One region of the Shewanella sp. Pdp11 genome, then DNA from elsewhere that is predicted to be linked to it. Evidence: predicted binding sites of a transcription regulator. Region 1 holds the regulator's gene; each other region holds the start of a gene.
The links. The regulator MetJ, encoded in region 1, represses methionine synthesis genes. The targets are predictions, from matches to a motif close to TAGACGTCTAGACGTCTA.

Region 1 (4,887 bases):
CACTGCGGTAACTTACTACCGCACGTTACTGCTCCTGTGTGTGGCATGACAGTGCACACCACGGGCGTCACGCTGGCAAAGCGCTAATCGGAGGCTTAAATGAATAAACGATATGTAATGGTGCACGACGAGAATAAGTGCATCGGCTGCCAAGCTTGTAACGTGGCGTGTCGCAGTGAAAATGGCGTACCCGAAGGCGTTACTCGTCTGCAAGTGCGTGTGGAAGGCCCCTTTGGTGAGATGCCCAATCTGCACTTCAAATACCACAGGGTATCTTGCCAGCAATGTGAAGATGCGCCTTGCGTTAAGGTGTGCCCAACGGGCGCGGCCTATGTGGGTGAAGACGGCATTGTCTCCATCCACGGCGACAAGTGTGTGGGTTGTATGTACTGCGTGGCGGCGTGCCCTTATAAAGTGCGCTTTATGAACCCAGAAACCAAAGTGGCTGACAAGTGTAACTTCTGTAAGGATACGCGTTTAGCACGGGGCGAAGAGCCAGCGTGTGTGACTGTGTGTCCAACCGATGCCTTAGTGTTTGGCGATGCTAACGATCCACAAAGTGAAGTGGCCACACTGCTCAACACTAAGATCACTTACCAAGATAAAACCCATTTAGGCACTAAACCTAGGGTATATCGCGTTCCTACCAAAAGAGGGGGGATTTGATTATGAACAATACTTGGGGCGACATGGCGCAATATGATCCTGTCACTTGGCACTGGGTCATCGCCGTTTACCTGTTTATGGCGGGGTTATCCGCGGGCAGTTTACTGATTGGCATTGGTTTGCGCTGGGCGAATAAGGAACTCAGCGCGGGAGCCGAAAGCAGCATTCTTAAGGCTGCGGCCATTATTGGGCCTGTGGCAATTAGCTTAGGTCTAGCTTGCTTAGTGTTTGACTTAACCAAACCATTCCACTTCTGGCTGATTTTAATTCACTATAACTTCCAGTCTGTGATGGCAATCGGGGTGCTGGCGCTGCTGGCGTATTCTCCCTTGGCCTTTGCATACGCCATTATTGTGCTGCGGGATGACTTACCGAAATGGGGTTTGGGTTTCTTAACGCCTATCGCTAAGTTACTTATGCCATTTCGAAAGCTGATTGAAGTATTGTTGTTTGTCCTCGCCATTGGCGTAGGGGCTTACACTGGCTTCTTAATTTCGGCGATGAATGCTTATCCTATGCTCAACACTGCGGTACTGCCTGCGCTGTTTTTAGTGTCGGGTTTATCGGCGGGCGCTGCGGCAAACGCGGTACTGGCACTCTTGTTGTTTAAGACCGATAGCCATGATAAGACTTTGGCTAAGATGCACGGGTTAGAATTGCCTGTGATGGCGATTGAAATCATGTTCCTGTTCATGTTGTTCTGCGCCTTGTACTTCAAGGGCGGCGCGGCAGCTGCGGCCTTAGCGTCGTTAACCTCAGGGCTATGGGCAAGCGTGTTCTGGATAGGGGTTGTCGGTATCGGCTTTGGTATTCCATTGCTGTTTATGCTGCTACCCGCCGCGACTCGCCACACTAAGGGCGCGATGATCATGGTGGCTTGTGCGAGCTTAACCGGCGTACTCGCCTTAAGACATTTTATTGTGTACGCAGGGCAAAGCTATTTAAGCTGAGTGTAAGCTGGCTTTAAATATTGATAGATAAAGAAAAAGCACTGGCAATGTCAGTGCTTTTTTATTGTTTGAATCTTGAGATGATTTGCCAGTACAAGCGGGACGCTTATTGGGGTAATAACTCGATAACCGACTTCACCGTTAGCACTAAGGCGCTGATACTGCACAGGACTAACGTCGCCATCTTTGTCTTCTCTTTATCGACACGGCCCACTAATCGTCCTGCGACTAAGTAACCTAAAATCACTGAGGGGAGCAGCATCAACGACAGCCACAGATGTTTTAATTCTAATAAGCCAGTGATCGCTAAAATGACCAATGCAATCATGGAGCTAAAAATGAAGAAGGCCGACAGGGCTGCACGAAACTGCGAGGCATCTTTGCCTGCCAACAAAATCGCCATCGGCGGGCCACCAATCGCGGCGATATTGCCGAAGATCCCTGAAACCACGCCCGCACCGAAGAGGGTTTTCTTATTCACGGGTAGGCTGAATTTATACAGGCTGAGGATCACTGCGACAGTTACAATGGCGGCGATGGATAAACCGAGTATGGGCTGAGGCGCAAACAGCAATAAACTCGCGCCGATAAAACCGCCGGGCACGCGACCTAGGAGCGCATATTGCAAGCCATTGAATTCTAAGTGACCGCGTTCACGCACTAAGGTCAGCAGGGCGATGGAGAAACCCATAGCAATAACAGGCGCAGGTACAAGTTGTGGATCGACGATATACAGCAAAGGACTGGCGACAACCGCAAGTCCAAATCCAATCAGGCTCTGGGTTAATGCGCCCAGAAACACGACCAGCGAGGCTAAGGCGAGTGTCTGTGGATCTATCATAGAAAACATAGGATTTCCTATATCCCAAACCACCTCAAGATAGTGAAATTTAAAGTTTGAAGTCGCTTGGGTATAAACAAAAAGGGATCGTTAACGATCCCTATTGATGAGCACTGTGATATGACTTTGAAAGCGACGAGTCGCTATTCCATATCTTCCCACTCGATCCCCATTTCGTCCATCAGCAACTTGGCTTCGGCGGGAATACTGTCTGGGCTGTCTTTTGACAGATCTTCATCGTTAGGCAATGGCTGGCCAGTGTAGGCGTGCAAAAATGCCTCACACAACAGCTCGCTGTTGGTGGCGTGACGCAAATTATTGACCTGACGACGAGTACGTTCGTCCGTGAGGACCTTAAGCACTTTGAGCGGAATAGACACAGTAATTTTTTTTACTTGTTCATTCTTCTTGCCATGTTCAGCATAGGGGCTGATGTATTCCCCATTCCATTCAGTCATTGACTCACCTGTTATAACGCTAAATTCGGGGCAGATTTTAAACCCTTACAAACAACAGTCAAATTATTGCTACTATTTCTTTGTGATTGCAAACAGATTTCTTTATGTTTAGACGTCTAAACGTCTTCACGCCTATTGACGATGGCGTTGGGCTTAGGTACATTTAGACGTCCAGACATCTCTATCAGTCTATCGAATTTAGGAGTCCACCCATGGCAGAGCGTCAATTAGCCACACTGGCAGTGCGTCAGGGTATCGAAAGCGATACTCAATATGGCGCAGTTGTGCCACCGATTTATTTGTCGACTAATTACGCCTTCGATGGTCATAAAAATCCCCGCGAATTCGATTACAGTCGTTCAGGCAACCCAACGCGCTGCATTTTAGGCGAAGCATTAGCGCAATTAGAAAAGGGCGCCACTGGCATAGTGACGTGCACTGGCATGGCGGCCATCACCTTAGTGACTACTTTGCTCGGCCCCGATGACCTATTAGTTGTGCCCCATGATTGCTATGGTGGTTCCTACCGTTTATTTACCAACTTGGCGAAGAAAGGCCAGTTTAAGCTCATTGTGGTCGACCAAACCGACAGCCAAGTGTTAGCCGCCGCCATTGCGCAGAATCCTAAGATGGTGTGGCTCGAAACCCCATCGAACCCGTTATTGCGTGTGGTAGATATCGAAACCATTGCTAAGGCGAGCCATGAGGTCGGCGCGCTGGTGGTGGTCGATAACACCTTTTTATCGCCGATATTGCAACAACCCCTATTGTTAGGCGCGGATATCGTTATCCACTCCACCACTAAATATATCAATGGTCATAGCGATGTGGTCGGCGGCGCTGTTGTCGCCAAAGATGCGCAAATCGGCGAAAGCTTACATTGGTGGTCGAACACTCTAGGCTTAACGGGCTCAGCCTTCGACAGTTATCTGACCCTGCGCGGCCTGCGTACCTTAGCGGTGCGTATTCGCGAGCATCAAGCCAATGCCCAGCGTATTATTGAGGTATTAACCCAAAGCCCTGTGGTGAGTAAAGTCTATTACCCCGGTCTTGCGGATCACCCTGGTCACGCCATTGCGGCCAAGCAACAACAGGGCTTTGGCGCTATGCTGAGTTTTGAGCTCAAAGGCGGTGAGGCCGAAGTGGTGGCCTTTTTAGGTGCACTCAGCTTATTTAGCGTGGCGGAAAGTTTAGGTGGCGTCGAAAGTTTAGTGGCCGTGCCCGCCACTATGACCCACAGAGCCATGGAGCCGCAGGCGCGCTTCGAGGCTGGTATTAAGGACACCCTATTGCGTCTATCGGTGGGTATTGAAGATGCCGCCGATTTAGTTGCAGATATTCAAGCAGGATTAGCCGCCGTTGCGGCTTGTCAGTAGAGGAATAATAGATGGCACGTTGTCACTTACATAAATTTGGTGGCTCCAGTTTAGCGGATGCCGATTGTTATCGCCGAGTTGCCCATATCCTGTTAACCCACGGTCATAGTGATGATCTCGTGGTGGTCTCTGCGGCGGGTAAAAGCACGAATTTCCTGTATAAATTATTAGCGCTGCGTGATGCGGGTCAGCTATGGCAAGAAGAATTACAAGTGCTGATCAGTTACCAACAGGGGTTGATTGAGCAGTTGTTGTCGAATGAACAAGCCCGAGATCTGCGTGAGCGTTTGGCCACTGATAAAGCGCAACTCATCAGCCTGTTGTCCTTAGACGAGCGCAACGAATACCAAATCAACCATGTGGTGAGCTTTGGCGAACGTTGGTCGGCACGTTTAATGGCGGCGCTACTGCGCGAATCTGGCGTGGCGGCAAGCCATGTGGATGCCTGTTCAATTTTAGTGGCCGATGAAGCCGCTGTGCCACAAATTCGGGTACAGGAATCCCGCGCTAAAGTACAAGCCCTATTAGCTGCGCATCCCAATGAACGCTTAGTGATCACCGGCTTTATCTGCGCTAACGAGCGTGGCGATACCTTG
Region 2 (4,887 bases), 450 kb from region 1:
CGCGCCGCCGATAATCGCCGGAATGGTTAAGCCTTCGCGGTGGAAGGTTTTCACGTTATGCACCATCTCGTCCAGACTCGGCGTGATGAGGCCCGACATGCCGATGATATCGATATTGTGTTCTTTCACGGCGTCGAGAATTCGCTCCACCGACACCATCACGCCTAAATCGAATACCTCAAAACCGTTACAGGCGAGCACCACGCCGACGATATTCTTGCCGATATCGTGCACGTCGCCTTTTACCGTCACCATCAAAATCTTGCCATTTGATTGGCCTTCGACCTTTTCAAGCTCAATGTACGGATTTAAGTAAGCCACGGCTTTTTTCATTACCCGCGCCGATTTCACCACCTGCGGCAGAAACATCTTGCCCGAGCCGAACAAGTCGCCGACTACGTTCATGCCATCCATCAGCGGGCCTTCAATCACATCTAGCGGACGTTTCGCTTCTTGGCGAGCGGCTTCGGTATCTTCATCGATAAATTCGGTAATACCTTTGACGAGCGCATGGGATAAGCGTTGGCTCACTGGCCAGCTGCGCCATTCTAAATCTTCTTTCTTACCGACCTGTGCGCCATCACCGCGGAATTTCTCCGCGATTTCAAGTAACTGCTCGGTATTGCTCGAGCCTTCAACTGGGCAGGGTAAGTTAAGCACTACGTTTTCGACCCGCACTTTAAGTTCAGGGTCGATATCATCGTAAATGGCTAATTGGCCCGCGTTGACTATGCCCATGTCCATGCCGACTTTGATGGCGTGGTACAGGAACACCGCGTGAATCGCCTCGCGCACTGGATTGTTACCGCGGAACGAGAACGACACGTTGGACACGCCGCCCGAAATCATCGCGTGGGGCAGGGTGGCTTTAATCGCTTTAATGGCATCAATAAAATCGACGGCATAGTTGTCGTGTTCATCGATACCTGTGGCGATGGCGAAGATATTTGGGTCGAAGATGATGTCTTCTGGCGGAAAGCCGACCTTATCGACCAACACGCGGTAGGCGCGGGTACAGATTTCGATTTTACGCGCTTTAGTGTCGGCCTGACCTTGTTCGTCGAATGCCATGATAATGGCCGCCGCGCCGTAGCGTTTCACCAGTGTTGCTTGCTCGATAAACTTGGCTTCGCCTTCTTTGAGGGAAATAGAGTTAACTATGCCCTTGCCTTGAATACATTTGAGGCCAGCTTCGATCACTTCCCACTTAGAGGAGTCGATCATAATAGGTACGCGGCTGATGTCGGGCTCAGAGGCAATCAAGTTTAAAAACTTGTGCATGATCTCCACGCCATCGAGCATGCCTTCGTCCATGTTGATGTCGATGATCTGTGCGCCGCTTTCAACCTGCTCGCGGGCGACATCGAGCGCCTGCTCAAACTTGCCTTCTTTGATCAGCTTTAAAAACTTGGCCGAGCCTGTGACGTTGGTGCGTTCGCCCACGTTAACGAACAGGGTATTGGCATCGATAGTCAGTGGTTCCAAACCGGCAAGGCGGCAGGCTACGGGAATATCGGGCAACACGCGCGGGTTATGTCTATCGACCGCTTCACGAATAACGCGGATATGTTCAGGCGTACTACCACAACAACCGCCGATAATATTGAGCATGCCTTCGCGCGCCCAATCTTCAATCACGTTTGCCATGTCTTCTGGGGTTTCATCGTAACCGCCAAACTCGTTCGGCAAACCCGCATTTGGATGCGCCGACACATAACACTCACTGATGCGGGATAATTCTTCGACGTATGGGCGCAGCTCTTTTGGCCCAAGTGCACAGTTAAGGCCGATAGATAAGGGCTTGATATGGCGTAGGGAATTGTAAAAAGCTTCGGTCGTTTGGCCAGTCAGTGTGCGGCCAGAGGCATCGGTAATGGTGCCCGAAATCATGATAGGTAAGAGGTCACTCGAATGCTGACCGAATAAGTCATCGAATACGGATTCAATCGCAAACAGCGCGGCCTTGGCATTTAAGGTATCGAATATGGTCTCGACCATAATGATATCCGCGCCGCCTTCAATCAGTGCCTTAGTGGATTCTTTGTAAGCAGTCACTAACTCATCGAAGCTGACGTTGCGATAGCCTGGGTCGTTCACATCAGGGCTAATTGAACACGTACGGTTAGTGGGGCCTAACACACCGGCGACGTAGCGTGGAATGCCTGTGGCAGCAAAGACTTCATCACAGGCTTCACGGGCGAGGCGTGCGCCGGCTAAGTTAATTTCGGCGGACAGCGACTGCATGTCGTAGTCGGCCATGGCGATGGTGGTGGCGTTAAAGGTGTTGGTTTCAATGATGTCGGCACCGGCGTTTAAGTAGTCGGTGTGAATTTGTTTGATGATGTGGGGTTGCGACAACACCAATAAATCGTTGTTACCTTTGACATCCGTGTGCCAATCTTTAAAGCGCTCGCCGCGATAGTCCTCTTCTTCCAGTTTGTAGCCTTGGATCATAGTGCCCATGGCACCGTCTAAGATCAGAATGCGCTCTGCAAGCTGTTTGCGAATGTCTGCTAATATCTGGCCGGCTTTGGTTGAGGGTATCGTCATAAATAATTACCTTAAATACAGCTAAGTTAAGTCCAAGCATCGACCCTTGTTATGCAAAGAGCATTTTATTCTGGTCTATCGACATTTGTTTTTGGATACTTGTTTTTATAAAATGCTTTTGGACATTTAAACGTATAGACGTCCATAATACGCGACTTATGATTGTCAGGGCAAGATGAAAGTCAAAGGCATTAGAATCTAGGTTCTAGGCTCTAGGCTCTAGGCTTTGGTTCCTAGCACCTAGATTCTAGATCCTAAGATTTTTAAAAGGCATATATGAAACAAGTTCGATTGTTATTGTTGCGCCACGGCGAGTGTGAAGGCGGCGCCATTTTACGCGGCCGTGTGGATGTGCCTCTAAGCGAAAAGGGCTGGCAGCAAATGTCGGCAGCAGTTGAGTCACAGGCCAGCGTGTGTAGCGCGATTTATAGCTCGACCTCACGCCGCTGCGCCGAATTTGCCCAAGCCTTTGCCGCCAAGCTGCATTCGACGGCGGCGCTGGTATCTGAGTCAAGGCCATTGCAGGCGCAGCTTTTATCGGGTTTACAAGAAATCGACTTTGGCGATTGGGACGGTCGTCGGCTCGATGAACTGTATCAACAAGCGGGCGAACATTTAGCGGCCTATTGGCAAAACCCTTGGCAAACACCGCCGCCCAATGGGGAAACTATGGCTAGTTTCGAGTCGCGGGTGAATGGGACGATTGACCAGATACTCGCCGCCGAGTTTAAACGGTTGATTATCGACTCAGATAACGCCGAGCAGGTTACGGGCGCTAGCGTGGGTAAGGGCTTGAGTACGGGTGAGCTGGCTGCCAAGGTATGGGTGGTGACCCACGGCGGGGTGATCCGTCACCTAATGGCGCGCGCCCTTGGGGTTGAACGGGCGGTGGGATTTTTCAGTCAACTCGATTTACCCGTGGCGGCCGTGGTGAGCATTACTGTGCTGCAGGATGAGCACGGCGTTTGTTACTGGCGTTTAGATTGGCCGAGCGGACGCTGCGAGTGATATGCATCGGCCTAAGGTGAAGATTTTTCTTGTCTTACCAGCGTGATTGTCGATTGCCTATTAAGGTAAATATAGGATAATGCGTTTTCCTGGCGTCCCCCTAAGCACGCGGCCTTGCAAGGCTTGCGATAGCGTATCGGATGACGTCACAGAAATAGGTGTTGGGAGTTTTGAGTGGTGCGAGTATGTTCTGTGGCAACGATTGCCAGCTTACACTGCAAAGGCTTGAAATCAATCTCAACATAATAGGGAATCGGGGAGCTGCTTGTCAGTCAGCCCGAACTGTGCCCGCAACTGTGAGTGACTTTTTATATTGTTTTTAATACAAAAAGTGACGAGTCAGGAGACCTGCCTATTTCTGTTATCGCTGCGTGCAGCCTTAGTTCTCGAGCGGGTGACTCGAGGGAGCCGATGACAATGTGCATAACCTTTTTTAATTCAGGTTTGGACTCGCTAGGAGCACCACTTTGGTGAAACTCTCTGCCATCCAAACGAGCCATACCTTGAATGACAGCGACACTCGCCCATCAGCGAGCCAAACGGTCGCGCTTGATGTCAGCCAGCTAAGCTGGTGTATCGATGGCAAAACCATTCTTTCCAATATTAACTTTGCGCTGCCTACCGGGCAGATGCTGGGTTTGATTGGTCCAAACGGTGCGGGTAAGTCTAGCTTGCTGCGCTGTTTATATCGCTTTGTTCGCCCGACTCAGGGCAAAATTACCCTGTTTGATCAAGATATTGAGCGTTTATCGCCCAAGGCGTTTGCTTGCCGAGTTGCCGTAGTGCAGCAAGACACGCCGCACTATTTTGACCTCACCACAGAGCAATTGGTCAGCATGGGCTTAACACCGCATAAGGGCATGTTCGATACCAATTCGAGCTGTGACGGCGAGCGCATAGCCAAGGCTCTAGAGAAAGTCGGCCTGAGCCATAAGATGCATCAACAGTACGAGCACTTATCTGGCGGTGAAAAGCAGCGTGCCTTAATCGCCCGTGCCATAGTGCAGCAGCCGCAGCTATTAATCCTTGATGAGCCAACCAACCACCTCGATGTGCGTTATCAAATCCAAATCCTCGAATTGGTGCGTAGCCTTGGCATCAGCGTGATTGCCTCTATTCACGATCTCAATTTAGCCAGCGCCCTGTGCGACAGTTTGTTGTTGATCCATAACGGTGAAGTCAGCGCTATGGGCACGCCAACTGAAGTATTAACCGAGGCGCGAATTGGCGATGTGTTTGGCGTGTGCGCTAAGGTATCGACCCATCCACAACATAAAAAGCCCTTGATCAGCTACTTTTATGGTTACCATGACTTAACGCACCACATGG
Region 3 (4,887 bases), 1.6 Mb from region 1:
GCTTCGGACAACAGTGGTAGACGCGTATTCACATCATTTAATATTTCAATGGCCTTATCCTTGTCATCTCCACCGAACTCATTAATCACACTCTTTACTTGCTTAAACTCTTGAGAAAGGCGTTTTCTAGTCTTCTCTGCAACATCATCTTTGTTTCTGTCATATTCATCAATAACCAAGTCAGGGATAACTAAAGTGACTTCGCCACAATTTACTAAACTTTCCAAAGCCGCAACAATCGGTAAATCATTTTTCCTTGTCGATATATCTAGTAACACACAAGTATCAAGCATTAAATAATGCATTTATTCTTCCTAAATAGAGCAGAGTTGAAAAGTTGCGCCAAAGTTAACATTTTATTCGTGCGCATGCGCGTTTACCTCGTTGGACCAGTGAAAATGCGCACGGTTAACTACTTGTATGCAAAGAACTTATCAGCTTTCAGCCAAATACACCATCTGGGAAAACGCGCATGCGCGTTTTCTAAACCTATTAACTAAAACTCAGCCACTATAGTTAATTGATTTTATAGCATTTTATTTTTTGTAAATGGAGTTAATTCGCACTGATTTTGTCTGAAAATCATACCAAAACACCTAAATTTAAATACGACTGTATACCTACTCCACCATGTTCAGAGAAGAGCCATACCCATACATTGTTAGCCGATTTCTGGTAAGGCCAAACATAGTAAATAGATAAGAATTTGTATGGCAGCAGGAGTGAGAACTTTCGATTGAGCTAACGAGCCGAAACACGGAATGGGGCAATAGCTTTTTAGCTAAACGAACAGCAGAAGTGTTAGTTAAGATTGGCATTGTTGCAACTGTGACCGTTGGCGACATGGTCGCTTATTCACATCCATGTGATCGCGACATTAGTATGTCCTATACAGCAGATGTCGCCGTCGAGCCTCTGGAACGCTTTTTGTTAAACAAAGAGGTGGCGAGTCACAGGGGAAACAATGACAATGAATGCTGCACAACTGACGATACAATTATCTTGCTTTGGGGAACCAAATTGCAGGCATAAAAAAACCGCTGGGTAGCGGTTTTTATATTTTGCAATCTTAGCGGGTTTTAATCGAAACCGATTATAGACCCGCGTCAGCGCGCAGTGCTTCAGCTTTGTCAGTTGCTTCCCAAGGGAATTCGTTACGACCAAAGTGGCCATAAGCGGCAGTCGCTTGATAAATCGGACGTGCTAAATCGAGCATGGCCGTTAAACCGTATGGACGCAGTTCGAAGTGTTGACGTACTAACTTGATCAGCAAATCTTCAGACACTTTACCCGTACCGAAGGTCTCGATGCTGATAGAAGTAGGCTCTGCTACACCAATAGCGTAAGACACTTGGATTTCACAGCGATCAGCAAGACCTGCTGCCACTATGTTTTTTGCCACATAACGGGCAGCGTATGCCGCGCTACGGTCAACTTTTGATGGATCTTTACCAGAGAATGCGCCACCACCATGACGGGCCATGCCGCCGTAGGTATCAACGATGATCTTACGACCCGTTAAGCCGCAATCGCCTACTGGGCCACCGATAACAAAACGGCCAGTTGGGTTGATAAAGAACTTAGTGTCTTTGTTTAGCCATTGAGCTGGTAATACTGGCTTGATGATGGTTTCCATCACGCCTTCAATTAAGTCGGCTTGTGATACGTCATCTCTGTGCTGAGTTGACAATACGACGGCATCAATACCAACAATTTTGCCATCATCATAGGCAAACGTGACTTGGCTTTTTGCATCTGGGCGCAGCCATGGCAGGGTACCGTTTTTACGCACTTCAGACTGACGCTTCACTAATGCGTGGGCATAAGTGATAGGCGCTGGCATGAGGACGTCGGTTTCGTTGTTGGCATAGCCAAACATTAACCCTTGGTCGCCTGCACCTTGCTCAGCAGGGTCGGCACGGTCTACACCTTGATTGATATCAGGTGATTGCTTACCAATGGCGTTTAATACCGCGCACGAGTCTGCATCAAAACCCATATCTGAGTGGGTATAACCAATTTCACGCACGGTTTTACGGGTGATTTCTTCAATATCAACCCAAGCAGAAGTCGTGACTTCGCCACCGACTAATACCATGCCAGTTTTGACATAAGTTTCACACGCCACGCGTGCTTTTGGATCTTGAGCCAGAATTGCATCTAGCACAGCATCAGAAATCTGATCTGCAATCTTATCGGGATGACCTTCTGAGACCGACTCAGAAGTAAACAAGTGCTTTGCCATAGTAGGAAAATCTCGTCGTTAGCATTCAAACGTGTAGAAGCATCTACATCTAGACGGCTATTTTAGTTTAAATCCGATTGCCGATCACCCCCAGTGAGAAAAAATCCTCTCAGATTGTGACCTGAAAACGACTATGTTTAGTCTTAAAGAAGTTATTTTTATTATATTTCATGGTATTAGGAATAATCGATTTTTAATAAATTTATTTCTCCATTACAAGTGATCCTTGCGATGCCCACTCAAGTAAACGCCAGTAAAGTGACTAGCTTGTTTCTGCAGCTTATATATCTAGCTACCTGAATCCTGCATCTTCAGGTTGTTTGGGAATATATTCAGCCATCTTTTGCTGAGTGAATGATAATTTTAGTTTGCGTCACACTGGCATGTAGGGGAAAATATGCATCCAAATTGCCCGCTAGACCCCACAAACAAGCAGGAGAGAGCATGTCTTCCCGTAAAGTACTCGCAAACGCAATCCGTGCGTTAAGTATGGATGCAGTTCAAAAAGCAAATTCAGGCCATCCCGGCGCCCCAATGGGTATGGCAGATATTGCTGAAGTGCTGTGGAATGATTTCCTTAAGCACAACCCGACCAATCCTAAATGGGTAGATAGAGACCGTTTCGTCCTTTCTAACGGTCACGGTTCAATGCTGATCTACTCTTTACTTCACCTGACAGGTTATGAATTACCAATCGAAGAACTGAAACAGTTCCGTCAATTGCATTCAAAAACTCCGGGTCACCCAGAATACGGTTACACCCCAGGTGTTGAAACCACAACGGGTCCACTTGGCGCGGGCATCAGCAACGCTGTTGGTATGGCGATAGCTGAAAAAACCTTAGCGGCACAGTTTAACCGTGACGGTCACGATATCGTTGATCACTACACTTACTGTTTCCTCGGTGACGGCTGTTTGATGGAAGGTATTTCCCACGAAGCCTGTTCATTAGCCGGTACTTTAGGTCTAGGCAAACTCGTTGCATTTTGGGATGACAACGGTATTTCTATCGATGGCCATGTTGAAGGCTGGTTCACCGATGATACGCCAAAGCGTTTTGAAGCTTACGGCTGGCATGTGATTGCCGGTGTTGACGGTCACGATAGCGCGGCAATCCGTGCTGCTATCGAAGCGGCGAAAGCGGTGACTGATAAACCAACCATGATTTGCTGCAAAACCATTATCGGTTTTGGTTCACCTAACAAATCAGGCAGCCACGATTGCCACGGCGCGCCATTAGGGGATGCGGAAATCGCAGCCGCCCGTGAATTCCTTGGCTGGCCACATGCGCCATTTGAAATCCCTGCTGACGTTTATGCGGGTTGGGATGCCAAAGAAGCCGGTGCTGCCCGTGAAGCAGCGTGGAACGAGAAGTTTGCGGCTTATAGCGCAGCTCACCCAGAACTGGCTGCTGAATACGAGCGCCGTGTACTGAAAGGTGAATTGCCTGCTGATTTCGAAGAAAAAGCGCAGGCATTTATTCAAGCATCACAGGACAAAGCCGAAGGGATTGCGAGTCGTAAAGCCTCACAAAATGCCATCGGTGCTTTCGGTGCTATGTTACCTGAACTGTTAGGCGGCTCTGCTGACTTAGCAGGTTCTAACTTGACACTGTGGTCAGGTTCTAAAGGTATTCAAGACGATCCAGCTGGTAACTACATTTACTACGGCGTGCGTGAATTCGGCATGAGCGGCATTATGAACGGTGCTTCGCTGCATGGTGGTTTCATCAACTATGGCGCAACTTTCATGATGTTCATGGAATACGCGCGTAACGCAGTGCGTATGTCGGCGCTGATGGGTATTCAAAACATCTTCGTTTATACCCATGACTCTATCGGTCAAGGTGAAGATGGCCCAACGCATCAACCAGTTGAGCAATTAGCTAACCTGCGTATGACGCCAAATATGGCCGTATGGCGTCCATGTGATGCGGCAGAAACGGCGGTTTCTTGGAAAGCTGCGATTGAACGTCGCAATGCCCCAACGTCACTGATCTTCAGCCGTCAAAACCTGAAAGCCCAAGCACGCAGTGCTGAGCAATTAGCCAATGTGGCAAAAGGTGCTTATGTACTGCAAGACTGTGCGGGTACACCAGAGCTGATCCTGATCGCAACCGGTAGCGAAGTACAATTGGCAATGGATGCCGCCGCTGCACTGACTGAGCAAGGTAAACAGGTTCGCGTAGTTTCTATGCCATCGACAACTGAGTTCGATAAGCAAGATGCCGCTTATAAAGAATCGGTATTACCACGCGCTGTGACTAAACGTGTGGCTATCGAAGCGGCACATACCGATTTCTGGTACAAGTACGTCGGTTTTGAAGGCACAGTTGTTGGCATGACCACGTTTGGTGAGTCAGCGCCAGGTAACGTGCTGCTCAATCACTTCGGTTTCACCGTTGAAAATGTGCTGAATGCTGCAAAATCATTGGGCTAATCGCTCAAGAGATTAGATTCAATACAAAAGGTTAAACTTTTTAAGTGTTAATCTGTATAATGCGGCCTGCAATCGTTTGCAGGCCGTTTTTGTATTTAGAGGAAATTGAGACCTCAATGATCCGAGTCGCTATCAATGGTTATGGCCGTATCGGCCGCTCTATTCTCCGTGCTTTATATGAGTCGGGAAAACGGCAGCAAATG

Region 2: a site for MetJ is predicted at 2,678-2,695, ahead of metH (methionine synthase). Genes of this name have one in related genera too.
Region 3: a site for MetJ is predicted at 2,288-2,305, ahead of metK (methionine adenosyltransferase). Genes of this name have one in related genera too.

Annotation. Positions count from the first base shown of each region.
Region 1 covers NZ_CP015194.1:1,274,389-1,279,275, forward strand. Annotated here, with positions in the region: gene phsA (thiosulfate reductase PhsA) at 1-87, shown strand, start outside; gene AYJ58_RS05635 (4Fe-4S dicluster domain-containing protein) at 100-666, shown strand; gene nrfD (NrfD/PsrC family molybdoenzyme membrane anchor subunit) at 669-1,616, shown strand; gene AYJ58_RS05645 (sulfite exporter TauE/SafE family protein) at 1,723-2,466, opposite strand; gene metJ (met regulon transcriptional regulator MetJ) at 2,601-2,915, opposite strand; gene metB (cystathionine gamma-synthase) at 3,128-4,291, shown strand; gene AYJ58_RS05660 (bifunctional aspartate kinase/homoserine dehydrogenase II) at 4,303-4,887, shown strand, end outside.
Region 2 covers NZ_CP015194.1:1,723,670-1,728,556, forward strand. Annotated here, with positions in the region: gene metH (methionine synthase) at 1-2,550, opposite strand, end outside; gene AYJ58_RS07620 (histidine phosphatase family protein) at 2,827-3,558, shown strand; cobalamin riboswitch at 3,763-3,928, shown strand; gene AYJ58_RS07625 (ABC transporter ATP-binding protein) at 4,029-4,887, shown strand, end outside.
Region 3 covers NZ_CP015194.1:4,666,530-4,671,416, reverse strand. Annotated here, with positions in the region: gene AYJ58_RS20485 (PIN domain-containing protein) at 1-305, opposite strand, end outside; gene metK (methionine adenosyltransferase) at 1,094-2,245, opposite strand; gene tkt (transketolase) at 2,690-4,684, shown strand; gene epd (erythrose-4-phosphate dehydrogenase) at 4,801-4,887, shown strand, end outside.